2 regions of the Desulfosporosinus sp. BICA1-9 genome follow, and region 1 is predicted to be linked to the other one. Evidence: riboswitches for the same ligand, from Rfam matches in the RefSeq annotation. Region 1 holds a riboswitch; the other holds the start of a gene.
The links. A riboswitch is a leader RNA that binds a small molecule or an ion and turns the genes downstream of it on or off. The one in region 1 is predicted to bind lysine.

Region 1 (8,398 bases):
TTGCGTCAATGGGATGGTTGACTCGACAGTGGTCAGTTTAATTCTCGACGCACTTATAGAACTAGAACGTTCGGATTTAATTGTTAACGCTCTAGATAAATTGGTTAAAGGACGAATCATTAATTTACAAGTTTCTGAAGTTCAAACCATGGATAAGGTGTTCTACTTTGTTTTATCAGGTCCGATGGCGATTTTTGTCGAGGGTCAAGATAAAGCTATTATTGTGGATGTCCGTTCCTATCCTGGTCGACAGCCACAGGAACCAGATATTGAGCGTGTGACCCGTGGATCTCGTGATGGATTTACAGAGGGCCTCGTTATAAACACCGCTTTAATTCGCAGGCGTTTGCGTGATCCAAAACTGCGTATGAAATTAGTTCAGGTAGGAGGTCGATCTAAGACTGATGTCTGTATTGCCTATATCGAAGATATCACTAATCTTGATATGGTCGATAAGATCCATAAAGATATTCAAGGGATCAAAATAGACGGGATTCCAATGGCGGAAAAAAGTGTTGAAGAATTTATTCTCGGTAGTAAGTTTTGGAATCCTTATCCTCGGGTACGCTATACTGAACGACCAGATGTGGCGGCCATTCATTTACTGGAAGGGTATGTAGTGATCCTAGTCGATACTTCTCCATCAGTGATGATTGCACCATCGACCTTTTGGAGTCATGTCCAGCATGCGGAAGAATATCGTCAGGAACCGATTGTGGGGGCATATCTGCGTTGGATCCGCTTTGGTGGGATTTTTGCCGCCCTCTTTCTTCTTCCTCTTTGGTTGGGCGCAGCCCTTAACCCGCAATTACTACCGGAATGGCTTGAGTTTATCGGCGTAACTAAACCTGCCAAGGTTTCCTTACTGGTACAAGTCTTAATAGCTGAGTTTGGGGTAGATCTCTTGAGGCTGGGCACAATCCATACCCCAGGTCCATTAGGCACGGCTTTAGGTTTGATTGCCGCGTTTATGCTAGGTGACATTGCGGTTAAGGTGGGATTGTTTACTCCGGAAGTGGTTATGTATATTGCCATTGTTTCGGTAGGGACATTTGCTACGCCCAGCTATGAGCTTGGGTTAGCGAATCGATTAGCGCGCTTGTTTATGGTTATAATGACGGGCCTCTTCAATTTTTGGGGGTTTTGGATCGGTGCGGCCTCAGTATTCTTTCTCCTATGGCGGACAAAGTCGTTTGGCGTGCCCTACCTCTGGCCACTCTTACCTTTCGATTTTAAGGCCATGAAAGGTATTCTCGTGCGCTCTCCAGTACCTATCAAAAATCAACGACCAAGTATTTTAAAAACACAAGACCGAGACCGTCAACCTTAATCGAGGTGCGACGGTCATGGAGGACCTAGTGTCGCTGGAGCCAAGACTCGAACAGGACGTTCGAGATTAGAGCGCCGCCATGACGATAAGCACGATATTCTCCAGTGGAGAGTATCGCCGAGCCACACACCCAAAATGAATACTTCGTGGCGAAGGAACGAGCTTATCGCCACACGGTGACTCATTACGCATACTCCTGCAGTGTGGATTGGCAAGGCGCCGTGATGGCGGGAAGCGACCGAGATTCGAGTGCATGTGAGCTTCTGAGCCTTGATGTCTTTCGCGAGGTGATTTTCCTGCTCTGTGATGCTCGTTGTGGCGGAGGAGAAATCTACCCGTCACTTTATAAGAAGGGGCGGTTTAGAAATTTGGATGAACATGAATGAAAGGATGCTAGATAAGTGAAGATAGGGTTTCCTCGGGCGCTTTATTACTTTGATTATTTCCCCTTTTGGGCTGGTTTCTTCCATCAATTAGATATAGAGGTTGTGACTTCACCACCGACACATCGCCGAATCATGGAACTCGGTTTAAAAAGTGCCAGTGATGAAACGTGTTTGCCCTTAAAGCTTCTTGCTGGGCATATCCAAGCCCTGCGGGAGGTCGATTGGATTTTCTTACCCCGAATGGTCAGTGTTGAAGCAGACACTTATACTTGTCCTAAATTTTTAGGGATTCCAGAGAGCCTACTTTCCGCTGTTCCTGCTGGGATTCCAGTTCTTACAGTCACGTTAAATTGGCGAAAGGGTCAACGTCAGGTTCTAAAAGACCTTACAGAAATGGCGGGACAACTGGGTAAAAGTAAGGCGGATATTCGGAAGGCCTTTGCTGAAGGTCAAAAGTGGCAAAAAAGGTTTCAAGATGCAAGAGGGAGAGAGTGGAATTTTGAGGAAAGCATTCGTGAGATAGCGAGTGCAAATTATTCGCCTAAACCTCAAAATACCCCTGTATCTACACAACGTACTTGGAAAGAGAGAATGTTCGGCAAGATGACCGTGATACCCTATACACTTCCGACGGATGTACCGCTTGCCAAGACCGTTAAACCCAAAGTGGTTCTTGATTCCGATCGGTTAAGAATTGCCTTAGTTGGACATTCTTACTTAACTCAAGAAACTTACGCTAACTTGAACCTGCTTAGGAAGCTACGGCAAAAAGCAGAAGTGGAGTTAGTTCAACACGTTGAGCAAGAGGAAATTGAGACTAATTTGTTAGGGTTGCGCAAAAAGTTGTTTTGGAGTCACTCTAAGGACATCTATGGTGCTGGCAACAAGTTTGTGACCGATCCAGAGGTTCACGGGATTATCTATTTGACCTGTTTCGGGTGTGGCACAGACTCAATGGTGCAAGAACTATTATCTCGAAAAGCCCGGCAACACCATAAACCCTATATGGTGATAACCCTTGATGAACACAGCGGCGAGGCGGGCCTTATTACTCGGCTAGAGGCCTTTTTGGACATGGTTGAAAGGAGGAGGATCCATGAAGGTTACGTTTCCACACATGGGGAACGCTTGGATAGTCATTCAAACACTCTTTGAATCTCTAAATGTTGAGGTGGTGGTCCCGCCGGTTAACAGTAAACGAACCCTGAATTTGGGAACTAGGTTAGCTCCAGAGTCAGCCTGCTTGCCCTTAAAACTAAATCTTGGCAATTATCTAGAAGCTGCGGATCAAGGGGCAGATACAATTGTAATTACAGGTGGAATTGGGCCCTGCCGCTTTGGATATTATGGGGAAGTGGAACGACAGATTTTGCGGGATGCCGGATACGACTATGAAGTAGTCACCCTTGAACCCCCTAATGGAAGCTTACTTGGACTGGCGAAGCGCATCCGTTACTTAGCGGGAACCAAGAACTCATGGACTAAAATTCTACGGACTTTGAGATTTACCTATTTGAAAAGTGTCGCGTTAGATCGAGTCGAAGATTTGATTCATGCAGCACGCCCTAGGCTCCCCTCTTCTTTGAGCACAGAAAGGCTTTATGAAGAAGCCAAGAGTCGATTAGGGCAAACGATGTCTGAAAAAGGAATTTTTGAGACCGTTCATTGGCTACAAGAGAGCATTCGTGAACGCCAAGCGAAGAGGGTTTTCTTCGATAATGGATACGATAAACCACTGCGAATTGGAATTGTCGGAGAGATATACACGATTCTTGATCCGTATTCCTCCATAGGTATCGAGGAAGAGCTTGGTCGATTAGGCGTGGAAGTTGATCGTTCAATCTATCTTTCGGGGTGGGTGGGGAGTCATATCTTTCAAGGTCTAGCTCCGGGATACCGGTCAATAAAATCTTATCCAAAGCATGCTAAACCCTATTTGCCTCATTTTGTAGGGGGACATGGTCGAGAAACAGTGGGAGCTGCAGTGAAGTTCGCTCGGGAAGGCTTTGATGGAATCATTCAGATTTTTCCGTTATCTTGTATGCCTGAAATTGTGGCTGCAAGCATTTTACCTAAAGTTCAAGAAGCCTACAAGATACCTATCATGACGCTAATTGTTGATGAACATACCGGTCAGGCGGGAATACAAACCCGTTTGGAGGCATTTGTTGACCTTCTGGAAAGACCGCGCTTGCTGCAAGGAACTCAACAAACAAGAGAGGAAGTGTTAGGCGTTGGGGGAAGATAAATTCTTTCTAGGTGTTGACGTTGGGTCAGTAAGTACTAACATGGTCTTGCTGCGCCCAGACAATACTTTGCAAGAGGCACTTTATCTAAGAACACAAGGACGCCCTATGCAAACGATCCAAGAGGGAATCAAACTCTTGAGATCTCGAATCCAGAATTCTACAGAAATCATCGGAGTGGGAGCTACAGGAAGTGCGCGTCAGCTAGCGGCAACGTTACTGGGTGCTGACGTCGTAAAGAATGAAATTACTGCTCATGCTGTAGCAGCTTCAAGGGTTAATCCTGAAGTGCAAACCATCCTTGAAATCGGCGGTCAGGATTCGAAAATCATTATCCTGCGAGATGGAGTGGTTTCTGATTTCGCCATGAATACCGTGTGTGCAGCTGGAACAGGCTCGTTTCTCGACCAGCAAGCGGCCAGGCTGGGTATTCCCATTGAAGAGTTTGGACCACTAGCCCTCCAATCAAAAAACCCAGTTCAGATTGCTGGGCGCTGCTCTGTCTTTGCGGAATCTGATATGATTCATAAACAACAGTTAGGGCACTCGCTGCCAGATATTTTAGCGGGACTCTGTATGGCGATGGTCAGGAACTACCTGAATAACGTAGGTAAAAATAAAGACATTAAAGGACCGATCTTCTTTCAAGGAGGGGTGGCCGCCAACCCCGGAATACGTAAAGCCTTTGAAGAAGAATTAGGGCAATCAATTATTGTACCAGAACATTTTGGGGTCATGGGCGCCTTAGGTGCTGCCTTCTTAGCGCAAGAAAAAGCTCTAAGTCGACCAGAAAGTCAAACTGGCTTTCGCGGGTTACAGCTTGCTGATACACAATTTCAAGCTAAGAGTTTTGAGTGTTCTGGGTGCGCAAACCGTTGTGAGGTAGTTGAAATTATGCAAGAGGGAGTGAGCTTAGCAAGGTGGGGAGATCGATGTGGTAAGTGGTCTCTTACTGTCGAAGCTAGCAGTGACATTGGTTTAATTAATCAGCAAAGGGAACAACGAGGAGCATAAAAAATTGCTTAGAGATAATTGGAGTGCCTTACCCAAAGCTCTTAAAGTTTATAAAGAAGTTAAAGAAGATATTGATGTTTGTCGGAATTCCTGTTAAAATTAATGGATGGAAATTCATAATACCTCATCTCTTTGGGGGTGTGGTAGAGGCGCGGATGACAAGAGTACCATGAAGAAGGTTGCGAACACCGATGAATTCATGGGAAAGGGAAATTCGCCGAAGCCCAAAAAGGCGTGCTTTTTGGTGCTGGGTCTGTAGTAAAGAACTGCAGGACTGTCACACGATGCTTTTGATCTTATCATCGTGTGGAGAACTACTCACAACAGGAGAAGAGGGTCATTGTTCCGTGCATCTTGTATGGCAACAGAGGACCTCCTTCTGTTGCCATTTTTAATTGATGTAATAATTTATTTGAGAAACGGGAGGAAGAGAAAATGAGGCTGCACGGCACACAATTAATTAATGAACAGGGGCATCTTGAAATTGGCGGTTGTGATACAGTAGAATTAGCCAAACAATTTGGAACCCCTTTATATGTCATGGATGAAGCCCATATCCGGGATATTTGTCGCCAGTATTATAGTTCGTTTGTTGAAGGTTTAGATAATACAGAGGTCATTTATGCGTCTAAAGCATTTTCCACCTTGGCTATGTGTCGAATAATTGAGGAAGAAGGATTGGGGTTGGATGTTGTCTCAGGAGGAGAACTCTATACAGCCCTGCAAGCCAACTTTACAGCTGGACGCATTTATTTTCACGGAAATAATAAATCTCGAGAAGAATTGACCATGGCCATTAAAGCTGGTGTGGGACGAATTGTAGTGGATAACTTTTATGAGATGAGCGTGCTCAATGATTTAGCTGCAGAACTAAACCAACAAGTCAACATCCTTCTTCGTGTGACACCGGGGATCGAAGCCCATACCCATGAATACATTCAGACGGGTCAGATCGATTCAAAATTTGGTTTCACCTTATCCGACGGTACAGCTAATCGAGCCTTAGATTTAGCTTTATCCTCTTCTAACTTGGTGCTGAAAGGGCTTCATGCCCATATTGGATCGCAGATTTTCGAATTAGAATCTTTCCGGCATGAAGTTCAGGTCATGATTGAGTATATGGCAGCTATGCACATGCGTACTGGTTGTCTTCTCCAAGAGTTAAATCTTGGCGGAGGCTTTGGAATCTATTATGCCTCAGGAGATGATCCTGCTCAAATTGCAGATTATGCAAAAACAGTTCAGGATGCTCTAGAGGAAGCTTGTTTAAATCAGAGTTTTCCTCGTCCTAAAATTATTGTTGAACCAGGTCGTTCAATTGTGGGAACGGCTGGAACAACAATTTACACCATCGGATCCAGCAAAGAGATTCCTGGAATTCGGAAATATGTTGCCGTCGATGGAGGTATGGCCGACAACCCCAGACCTTCTCTTTATCAAGCTCGCTACGAAGCGGTTCTTGCCAATCGCGCCAATGAAGAGGCGGCTGAACTTGTTTCTATTACTGGAAAGTGTTGCGAGTCCGGAGACATGCTGATTTGGGATCTTGATTTGCCAAAAGTCCAGCCTAGTGATCTACTGGCTGTTTCGTCGACGGGTGCCTATAACTATTCCATGTCCTCGAATTACAATCGCCTTACAAGGCCTGAGGTAGTTCTGGTAAAGAACGGTCAAGCAGATGTGATTGTCAAACGTGAAACCTATTCAGACTTACTTCGAAATGATCGTTTGCCAGAGCGTTTGAAGTATCTGCAGATGGCAAGTCGATAGTTGTATAAAGAGGAAAGAGGACCCGTACGTGTTCAATTCACGCTACGGGTCCTCTTTTTGACAATAAATCAGATATGGCTTCGAACCTCGGACCTTAATTTTTGGGGACGTACTATGATTAGATCCAGAGCCACTAAAATAAGGGTTGCAATTAGAATAAGGGCTAACCCTTTAGAAGAGACCGTCGGTGCATAAGAATAGGCTGGCATTGAATAAGAGGAGAAGGTCAACTGTGGTGAATAATTCATAGGAGATGGAACGATGTATTGAGCTTGCGGTGAATAGGGCGAAGGATAGTAATAATAATTGCTTTCTAGTGGCGGGACATAGTTAGCAGCATAATTTGTTGGGGAGGAAAGCACGGTGTTTTGGTGGAAGAGGCCAGGATTTCTCAATACAGGAGTATAGGCACGGAAATTTCCGCGGGAATAGCCATGGTTCAATGATAGTCCCCCCCTTTTATCATCTATCAAAGCAAGTTTATGACTCACTTAGTTAGCCTAAATAAGCAAGAAGTAAGGTTTACACCAGTATATGTAAAATTTTAACATAATGACAACTGTGATGGAAAAATAACATTTCTAGATCGGAATTTCATTTTCCAAAAACAATTTACTCCCAGTCTCCTAATTTAGAAGAGAGACATTTTTTTATATTTTTTATGGTTAGCCGGAATATTTCAAGGCAGAATGTTTGATGCTAAAGGAAAAGCTTTGGAATGGAGTGGATTCGGATGTACGAGAATAAGAGGTATGTGCAGAAGATTTTCCGGATCTTAAAATCCTATAAAAATAGCCTCTTAATTGGATTTTTTATAGGAGTCAGTTTGGTTATGGTTGTTGGTTTAGTAGGCCAGGTTCTAGGAAAAGAAAACAAACCACTTAGTCATGTAACTGCTAAAGACGATTTTGAACGGAGGGATGGAGAAACCCCGCAACAAACAAGTGTTGAAAATAACGCTATAGTAGTTGAAGAGCCTACTGAAGAGCCGATCGAAGATCCGATTGAAGAGCCTGCTGGCTCCATATCTTCCTTTGCTAAACAACATTTTACCGTACTTTTAGTCGGAGTCGATCAAAGAACTGGTAAAAAATCCCTGAGCAACACCGATACGCTTCTAATGGCAAGTATCAATACACTGAACGGTAAAGTTACCCTCCTGTCCATACCTCGCGACACCCAAGTTATGATACCAGGCTATGGAAAGGAGAAAATTAACGCCGCTGCGCGGTTAGGGAAAGGACTTAAAACAACAGAGGCCTTGCTTGAAGAACTAACTGGTCAGACTATAGATGGGTATATGCTGACAAACTTTACTGGATTTAAGACAATTATAGATATTTTGGGAGGGATAAGTCTCACAGTAGAGAAAGACATGTATTACCTCACTGGAGACAAAGTAGATGGTGTCATAAACCTTTGTAAAGGGCCTCAACGTTTAAATGGAACACAAGCTTTACAATACGCACGGTTTCGACAAGATAACTTGGGGGATATAACAAGAGCAACTCGTCAACAGGCTGTCATAAAGGCCATGGAAAAGGAATTTTTACAAATGAAAACCGTACCAAAACTACCAGCGTTGATTACTCAGATGGCTAAGTCCGTAGAAACCGATCTTTCAATAGGACAACTGTGGTCGCTAGCCAATC
Region 2 (8,398 bases), on a different contig from region 1:
CCCCTAAAGGGGTTGTGGGGCTATTTTTTCTTGTTCTTTTCTACTGGCTCACCCGTAAACGCTACTCATAGCTAAAGCTTTTTGGAACCACCTGCATAGCAGGTGGTTTTCGTTTAGACAATAAAAGTGGCCGAGGATTTAATCCTCAGCCACTTTTATCTCGTGTGGAAGTTGAATTATCCGTTGTGCACCGTATCCTTGATCAACACGGGGGGAGGATATCCGCAACAAATCGAAGTAAGCGTGGGGTACGGGTGGAGATATTCTTGCCTTTAAGTTGAAATAGGATGCAGTTGGGACGAGGGAATAAGGACCAATATTCAATTGCTCGGTTGTAGTATGAATTTTAATAAATAATGTTTCGTTTATCAATAACGAACTTCTACCGGAGTTCCTATGGTTATCTCGTCTTCATAGACTATAGAATCATAGGCCAGGACCGTCACTCCTTTTTCAATTGCAAGCTTCAGCGCCTTAGCAAAGTCCGGATCCCTTAACTCATAAGGTGTAAAATATTTTATGCCCTTCATCTGGATGAGAAAGAAAATGAAACCTGCATACCCTTCTTCAACAGCTTTGATCATTTCATAAATATGCTTACAGCCCCTCTGAGTAGGAGCATCTGGGAACATGGCAATACCTTCGGTTTCAAGTGTTACTCCTTTTACTTCTATAAACCCTTTCTGATCTTTAGTTTCAAAGTACAAATCAAATCTTGAATTACCGTATACAATCTCTTTGGACAGCTTTGTAACATAAGGAATTTCCTTGATTTTCCCCTCCTTTATACCATGATATACAACCATATTGGGGATTTGTGAATCGATATTGATCAGGACATCTCCTTTATATGCGGCTATAATTGAGTACTTTGTCTTCCGCATCGAGGTTTTTGCTTCTTCCAAAATCACCGTAGTTCCTTCCTGTAGTATTTCTCTGCACCGTCCCGTATTTTTAACATGAACAATTTCTTCCTTATTGTCAACTATCACATGAGCAATAAATCTATTTGGCCGTCTTATAAATTTAGCAACTTTAACGGATGTATACTTCAATCTTGGACCCCCTTTATCTAATAAATCATGGCCTTCCTGATAGTCTTAATTTTTCTAGAATGAGAATACAAAGAAGGTACTTCTGGTTCTACTTCATTCCAGACCCATCCCTTTGTGATCTAAGGGTTTATAACTGTATTAGCATTTTTCTTGACTTACGACAGATCATCAGGAGTAATTTGAGAAATATCCCTTTAAGCAAGGGGTAGATTACCTTTATAATATTGTATCAGGTTCCACAAGTACAAGAAGCTGGTCTTTAGTTTAGGAGTTAGTGTATCGCTGATCCTACTGAATAGGATAATGATCTATTGGAAGTATACACCAAATTAAATAAATAAACGATTGCACATCATGCTGATTTTCGCTATAATCAAACTAGTTGAATAACAGAAGATAGAGGTGGGTCAAACAAGAGTAGCTAAGATGAGGTTGGAGAGAAACCTTTGATCCTTAGCGAAAGGGGATGGCTCCGAAGGGTGGATTTCTCTTAAATCCATGCCTGGTTCCCGGATTAAGAGTCCTTGAATTGTCACCGTTTTTCGGTGAAGAGCTATCGTTTTGTGTGCATTATTTAATTATTAATTTTTTTAATTATTTAATTTTGTTTAAAACAAGGCGTTAGTTTAATCTACGCCTTGTTTTTTATGTTTTGTAACAAAAATTAACACATAGTATGGAGGTTATCATGGCAAACGTATCGTAGTTGGTGGGGGTTGTCCTTAAATAGAACTAATCTGGCTGGATACTGATAAAACCTAAGCTGATAAGTTAGACGCTCTAATAAAGCAAAATTATATTAAGAGTAATAAGAAGTAAGGAGTGGGAATATGTCATTTGGAAGAATTCTAACTGCTATGGTCACACCCATGAATGAGTGTTTAGAGGTTGATTATGAAGAAGCAAAGCATTTAGCTTTACACTTGGTTGAACATGGGAATGATGGTATTGTCGTCGCAGGGACAACTGGGGAGTCTCCGACAATTTCAACTGAAGAAAAAATCGAATTATTCAAGGTGGTTAAAGAGACCGTTGGATCACGGGCTGTCGTAATTGCCGGAATAGGCTCAAATACGACTGAGGCAAGTGTAACGTTAGCCAAAAAAGCTGCAGCAGTCGGAGTAGACGGGCTGATGGCGGTCGTACCCTATTATAACAAACCGTCACAAGAGGGTTTATATCAGCATTTCCGTAAAATAGCCGCTGCGACCCCGCTACCACTAATGCTTTACAATATCCCGAGTAGATCTTCCGTCAATATGCTCCCGGAAACTGTGCTCAGACTCAGCGAAATTCCCAACATAACAGCACTTAAGGAAGCGTGCGGAATGATGGATCAGGTCAGCGAACTTAAACGCATTCTGCCTGAGAACTTTGCCATGTATAGCGGCGATGACTCTCAAACTTTGCCGATGCTGGCTTTGGGCTGCACTGGTATCATCAGCGTTGCAGGACACGTCATTGGTGACGAAATGAGAAGCATGCTCGACGCGTGGTTTGCGGGGGATACTCAAACGGCTTTGAAATGGCATTTGAAGCTTCTTCCCATGTTCAAGGGAATTTTCGTTACCACAAACCCTGTACCGATCAAATACCTGTTAAAGTATCACGGGATTAAGGCTGGCGGAGTTAGACTACCTTTGGTCGATGCTATCGAAAAAGAAAAAGCTTTTCTAGATGATTTATACCGCCAAATTAAAGGTTAATAGCCTTTATCCATCAACTGATGCCAGTCAATACACTTCCTTGTTAAGTCTATCCCAGCCCCTAAATAAACACTCACCTTTTTGAGTAAAAAGGTGAGTGTTTATCTGTAATGCGACGATCGTCTGTCTTGACACACGAAATCGAAAAAAACACTATCAATAGCTTCCGTCATTAGCTATTTTCAACATGAAAGGAGAATCACCATGTTTTCATAACTGCTCTAATAGGCCTTGATATATCCTCCGTTACCGAAAAGTAAATCTTACAGCATCTTTATGAGAAAATATTTAGCCTTCTAAAGGAATTGGTTAAATTTTGTAGAAAGCTATAAAAGTTCAAATTTGCACAATTTTAAAATGGAGGGCAATCTTATTGTCTTTAACTATGGAATTTGTTTTTAAATTCCAATTATCTGTTTTAGTGTATTTGTTTTTGCAATTTAATTTTTGGTGAGTAAAAACAAGGAGAGAGGTTAATGTTGGAATTTTATAAACGCTACGGATTCTATACCGATCCAGGTTCGAAGGAAAAAATGTATGCAGGAATTTCTGATTCTCTCGAGGAGCTTTGCCAATTCATTAAATCCCAGTTAATTCATCCTATTGCTGATTTGCCGCTTTATCGTCAGCAAATGCCGCCGGAAAGAAAAAATGAAGATGAGAAGTATCCCACTGTAGAATCGATTTTGAACGGCTTGCTCAGCTATAATTCGGCAGGCCTGGTTTATAACCGCAAACCGGAAGAACGGTTAATTTTGTCATGCAGGTATCATTCGATCCTGCTTGCCTCTATTTTGAAGAACCGGGGTATCCCGGTCCGGGTTCGTTATGGTTTCACCAAATAACTTTACCCGGAGCATCATATCTATCATGTGATCTGCGAAGTTTGGCATGAACCTGAACAGCGCTGGCTGCTTGTTGATCCGGATAGGAAAATGGTGGACTTCTCTCCGGAACAGTTTGAGTTTTCTGGAGATGTATGGCTCCGGTATAAGGACGATAAATTAAATCCTTCTAGTTATGGTGTTCCGGAATGGTGGGGAGCACATCCCATTCTCAGTGTACTCTGCCATGATTTAGCTTCCGTATTAGGCAATGAGCATGTTTATTGGGAACAACCACCGGTTACCTCGGATTCCAGCATGGAGGTAAAAAACATTCCATCTGCTCAAGTGATAGTTTTAAATGAAGTTGCTGTGTTATTGAGAGAACCGGATTCTGGCTTTGATGAATTAAGACGACTATATCTGATGAAGTATAGATCTGAAATTACTATAAGAGCAAGCAGGAGATTTTGTTACAAGCACACCTCGAAGCCGCCGATACTATCTTCAAAACCGCCTACGAGATCATCGAGCGGCCTCTTACGGTAAAGGAAAAATTTATAGAGTAAATTGAAAATCACATTATTGATGACGCACAAGTAAATAAAACAAAGTCATGCTTAGTCAGATTTTATCAAATAATGCTATAGTCTATAAAAAAATGTCTTAATATTTAAAATTTTTAGATTACTATAAATATCCACTCGTTCCATTGGTTGGGGTAATTCATTATTGGTATTATATGCAAGATACTGTTGCCAAAAAAGAAGTTAAAGATCGACCTAAGATAGTGAGGAAGATTGACGTTGGAATGTGAATCATGAACTAGGGGTTCTACTTGGAGGTTTATCGAAGCCCTAGAATGGAGGTGGAGAATACCCGAGTACAGAGGATGTTAGTTTAGATAAATTAAACCATAAGAAACAAGGAGGAAAAGAAATTATGAAGACAATTATTGCTCGAAAAATAGGCTTCAAATGTTATGCAGTTATCAGTAAAATTTCTCTATAAATGTGCCCCCCTAGAGAACGAAGTGCTGTGTTAAGGGTTGTAAACTGGGAGTATCGATAATTTTTTACGAGAGGACAGGACGCCATGGAAAAAAAGATAATAGTTAACAAGGATGGAAATATACTGCCATTGAGCTGAACATCCCGGAGAGCTTAAATGCTCTAAATATCAATATGCGCGAAGAGATGCTGGAGGCATTGCTAGCGGCAGAAAAGGATGACGAGGTCCGAGTTGTGGTCATTACTGGTCGAGGCAGGGCTTTCTGTTCCGGCGGTGATATCAAAGCAATGAACAAAGAATTTACCCCGGCCGAAGGCAGGGCGAGAATGCAAAAGGTCGGCAGGCTGATTAAATGCATTAATGGGATGAACAAATTGGTAATAGCCGCTGTTAATGGGCCGGCCATTGGAGCAGGCTGCAACTTGGCGCTGGCTTGTGATTTTATCATTGCTGCTGAAGAAGCGACTTTTGGCCAACCTTTCGGAAGACTCGGCCTGGTTCCTGATTTGGGAGGACTATATTACTTGCCTCGCCGGGTTGGCCTAGCAAAAGCAAAAGAATTAATCTTTACCTGGCAGATTATTGATGCCAGAGAAGCGGAACGAATTGGCTTAGTAAATTGGGTTGTACCGCTAAGTGATCTTGATACGGAAGTAAAGAAGCTGGCAGAGAAATTGGTTAAAGGACCGGCACTGGCGAATGGTTTAGCAAAAGGAATCATCAATAGATCATTAGAAAGTACCCTCGATCAGATACTTGAGGAAGAAGCTTACGCCCAGGGCTTATGTTTTATGTCCCAAGATTTTCAAGAGGGAGTTAGAGCTTTTTTGGAAAAGAGAAAGCCAAATTTTGGTCAATAAGAAATAGGGGGAGTCACTGTGGCTGAAATCGAGGTCAGACGAGAAGAACGTTTAGGTATAGTGACCGTTAACCGGCCTGAAGTTAGAAATGCACTTAACCAATCGGCTTGGTATGCGCTGCTGGATGCTTTTACGGAATTAGGTGATGATCCCCAGGTACAGGTAATCATACTCACCGGGGCTGGGGACAAGGCATTTGTGGCAGGTGCAGATTTGAAGGCGTTGAAGGAACGTGACGTGGCTGCTACTTTCCGGGCTGATTACCAAAGGATTGTAGATCAAGTTGCCACTATCAATAAGCCAACTATAGCAGCTATTAATGGTTATGCTCTTGGTGGGGGACTGGAGTTGGCCTTGGCCTGCGATATCCGAATTTGCTGTGACACCGCTAAATTCGGTCAGACAGAGATTAATGTGGGTATTTTGCCGGGAGCAGGTGGCACCCAGCGTCTGACGCGTTTAATTGGACTGGGAAAAGCCAAAGAGATGATTTTTACGGGGAAAATAATCAGCGCTTCTGAAGCAGAAAGAATCGGATTGGTTAATATGGTGGTTGATCCTAACAACCTGATGGAAACCGCTTTGCAAATGGCACGGGAAATGGCGCAAAAAAGTCCCCTTGTCTTGCAGTTAGCAAAATTTGTGATCAATAACGGGGTAGATGTGGATATGCACACTGCCCAGGCCTTAGAGCGTTTAGGGCAAGCAGTTGTGTTTGGCTCTGCTGATCACCTCGAAGGGATTAATGCCTTCTTGGAAAAGAGGAAACCAGAGTTCAAATGTTGCTAAGCGGAGTAGTGTGGGAGGAGATAAAAAAATGAAGCCTGTAGCTATAGTGGGAGCAGGGCAAACAAAATATGGCGATTTCCCGGATAAAGGTGAGAAAGAACTATTTGCTGATGCCTACCGTGAAAGGTTTGCGCATGGACCTTGAAGCCGGCCTGCAGTATAAGAATAAATGCTTTAGCATTTTATGTGCTACGGAAGACAAAAAGGAAGGGATACAGGCGTTTTTAGAAAAGCGTAAGCCAAACTTTCAGGGACGTTAAAAGAGCTGGACCTTCGGTAATCCTGGAGACCTAACCTAAGTCGAAGGACAACGAAAAGGTTAAAAGGGAGTGAAGACATGGATTTTAGTTTCTCCGAAGAACTGGAAATGTTGAGCAAAGTCGTCAAGAATTTCGTTGATAAGAAAGTAGATCCCCGTGGTCAGCAGATCGAAGAAGAAGATCGGATACCGGATGAAATAATTAACGAGTCCAAAGAAATGGGCCTATTTGGGCTGAGCATTCCAGCAGAATATGGTGGAACCGGCATTGGCATGGTCGGGAAATGCCTCGTTTTCGAGCAACTTGGCCGAACTAACAATGGCTTTACCACTTTGCTTGGAGCCCATAACGGGATCGGTTCGGTTGGAATTGTGGATTTGGGAACTGAAGCACAGAAGCAAAAGTATCTTCCTGACATGGCCTCTGGAGAGAAAATAGGAGCCTTTGCCTTAACTGAGCCCAACGCCGGATCAGACGCCTCGAATATCAGTACTAAAGCGGAATTGAAAGGTGACCGCTATGTTCTCAATGGGACCAAACATTTTATTACCAACGCCCCTATTGCCGGTGTCTTCACTGTAATGGCAGTTACCGACAAAGCTAAAGGATCCAAAGGGATTACGGCTTTTATAGTGGATATGAAAGTGATTAAGGAAGCAGCTATGGTCAAGTACTATGCTGCTGAGGCTTATTGCCGGGTAGCTGACAAAGCCCTGCAAGTCTTCGGTGGTATGGGTTATATGAGGGAGTTGCCCATCGAAAGATATTATCGTGATGCACGCATCACCAGGATCTATGAAGGGACAGCGGAAATTCAGAAAGGGATTGTAGCCGCTCAATTGCTTAAAGAGTATGCCATCTAGATCACATTTGTGAGTGAATAGGAGAAGAGGAAGTATGGAAATCAAGCTAGTAACAGTGATTGGCTCCGGTATAATGGGTCGTGGAATAGCTCAGGTTTGTGCCCAGGGAGGATATCAAGTCCAACTTAACGACATCAGCAGGGAAGTATTGATCAAAGCCCGTGAGGTCATTGTGAAGAATTTAAGTAAAGGAGATAACCAAGCCGTTCATCCCGGGAGAATTAATGGCCCGTGTTAAAGCACATCTAGCCCGGTATGAACGTTTACTTGGGCGGAGGCAAGAACTAACTAACCTTCTGTCAAACAAAAAATACACCAGACGGGAAGTTATCGGATTAGGACTATTAGGGATGCTTTCTGTTGCAGGTGGACTTAGTATACTACCGACAGGTAAATTATTAGCTAACGGTGAGGAGGTTGAGCATCAAGCAACCAAGGCCAGACTCCGCCCGACTCCTGACAAGTGGTCAGAGAACGAAGTTACCGTCGCTTGGCTTGGTCATGCCAGTTTTTTAATTAATTTCTTTGGCACAAAGATCATTATTGATCCGGCATTGGGTTCTCGTATTGGTCTTATTCCCTTTGGTGACCAAACGATTGGGCCAAGTCGTTATATATCAGCTGCATTAAAGGGCGAGGAAGTTGGTCCTGTCGATCTGTTACTTATCTCTCATGCCCACACGGATCATTTCGACTATCCCACTTTGCGTCAACTGCAGTCACCAGATACAATTGCAGTCACTGCCAAAAATACAACTCCTCTATGGCAGGGCATGAAATTCAATTCTTTAGAGGAAATGCATTGGGGAGATAGCAAGTCTTTAGCAGGGGTAAATGTGAAAGCCATTGAGGGAAAACACTGGGGGACTTTTAAACTATCCAATGAGCCTATGGAAGAGCCAATCACTCGCTTTCGTCAGGCTGCCGCCGGTCAAATGGAAAAGATGGCTATTCAGGAAGTGGGAGCTTCGTGGGTCCTCCCGCATTGATACCAACGTGTAGCGATTACACAACCATACTTCTAAAAGAA

Region 2: it holds a riboswitch for lysine, as region 1 does, so the genes downstream of both, dapA (4-hydroxy-tetrahydrodipicolinate synthase) here and lysA (diaminopimelate decarboxylase) in region 1, are expected to answer to the same signal.

The regions. Positions count from the first base shown of each region.
Region 1 is NZ_JUEE01000206.1:7,906-16,303, reverse strand. Features, by position in the region: gene JL57_RS25485 (spore germination protein) at 1-1,330, shown strand, start outside; gene JL57_RS25480 (acyl-CoA dehydratase activase-related protein) at 1,732-2,871, shown strand; gene JL57_RS25475 (acyl-CoA dehydratase activase-related protein) at 2,813-3,964, shown strand; gene JL57_RS25470 (acyl-CoA dehydratase activase) at 3,951-4,976, shown strand; lysine riboswitch at 5,113-5,301, shown strand; gene lysA (diaminopimelate decarboxylase) at 5,412-6,746, shown strand; gene JL57_RS25460 (hypothetical protein) at 6,815-7,189, opposite strand; gene JL57_RS25455 (LCP family protein) at 7,480-8,398, shown strand, end outside.
Region 2 is NZ_JUEE01000199.1:9,548-17,945, reverse strand. Features, by position in the region: gene sfsA (DNA/RNA nuclease SfsA) at 369-1,055, opposite strand; lysine riboswitch at 1,445-1,619, shown strand; gene dapA (4-hydroxy-tetrahydrodipicolinate synthase) at 1,886-2,761, shown strand; gene JL57_RS35460 (hypothetical protein) at 3,238-3,606, shown strand; gene JL57_RS35455 (hypothetical protein) at 3,634-4,134, shown strand; gene JL57_RS24540 (enoyl-CoA hydratase/isomerase family protein) at 4,725-5,456, shown strand; gene JL57_RS24535 (enoyl-CoA hydratase/isomerase family protein) at 5,475-6,245, shown strand; partial or broken gene JL57_RS35450 (enoyl-CoA hydratase-related protein) at 6,368-6,505, shown strand; gene JL57_RS24530 (acyl-CoA dehydrogenase family protein) at 6,583-7,368, shown strand; partial or broken gene JL57_RS24525 (3-hydroxyacyl-CoA dehydrogenase NAD-binding domain-containing protein) at 7,403-7,549, shown strand; partial or broken gene JL57_RS36615 (DNA-binding response regulator) at 7,563-7,640, shown strand; gene JL57_RS24520 (MBL fold metallo-hydrolase) at 7,719-8,357, shown strand.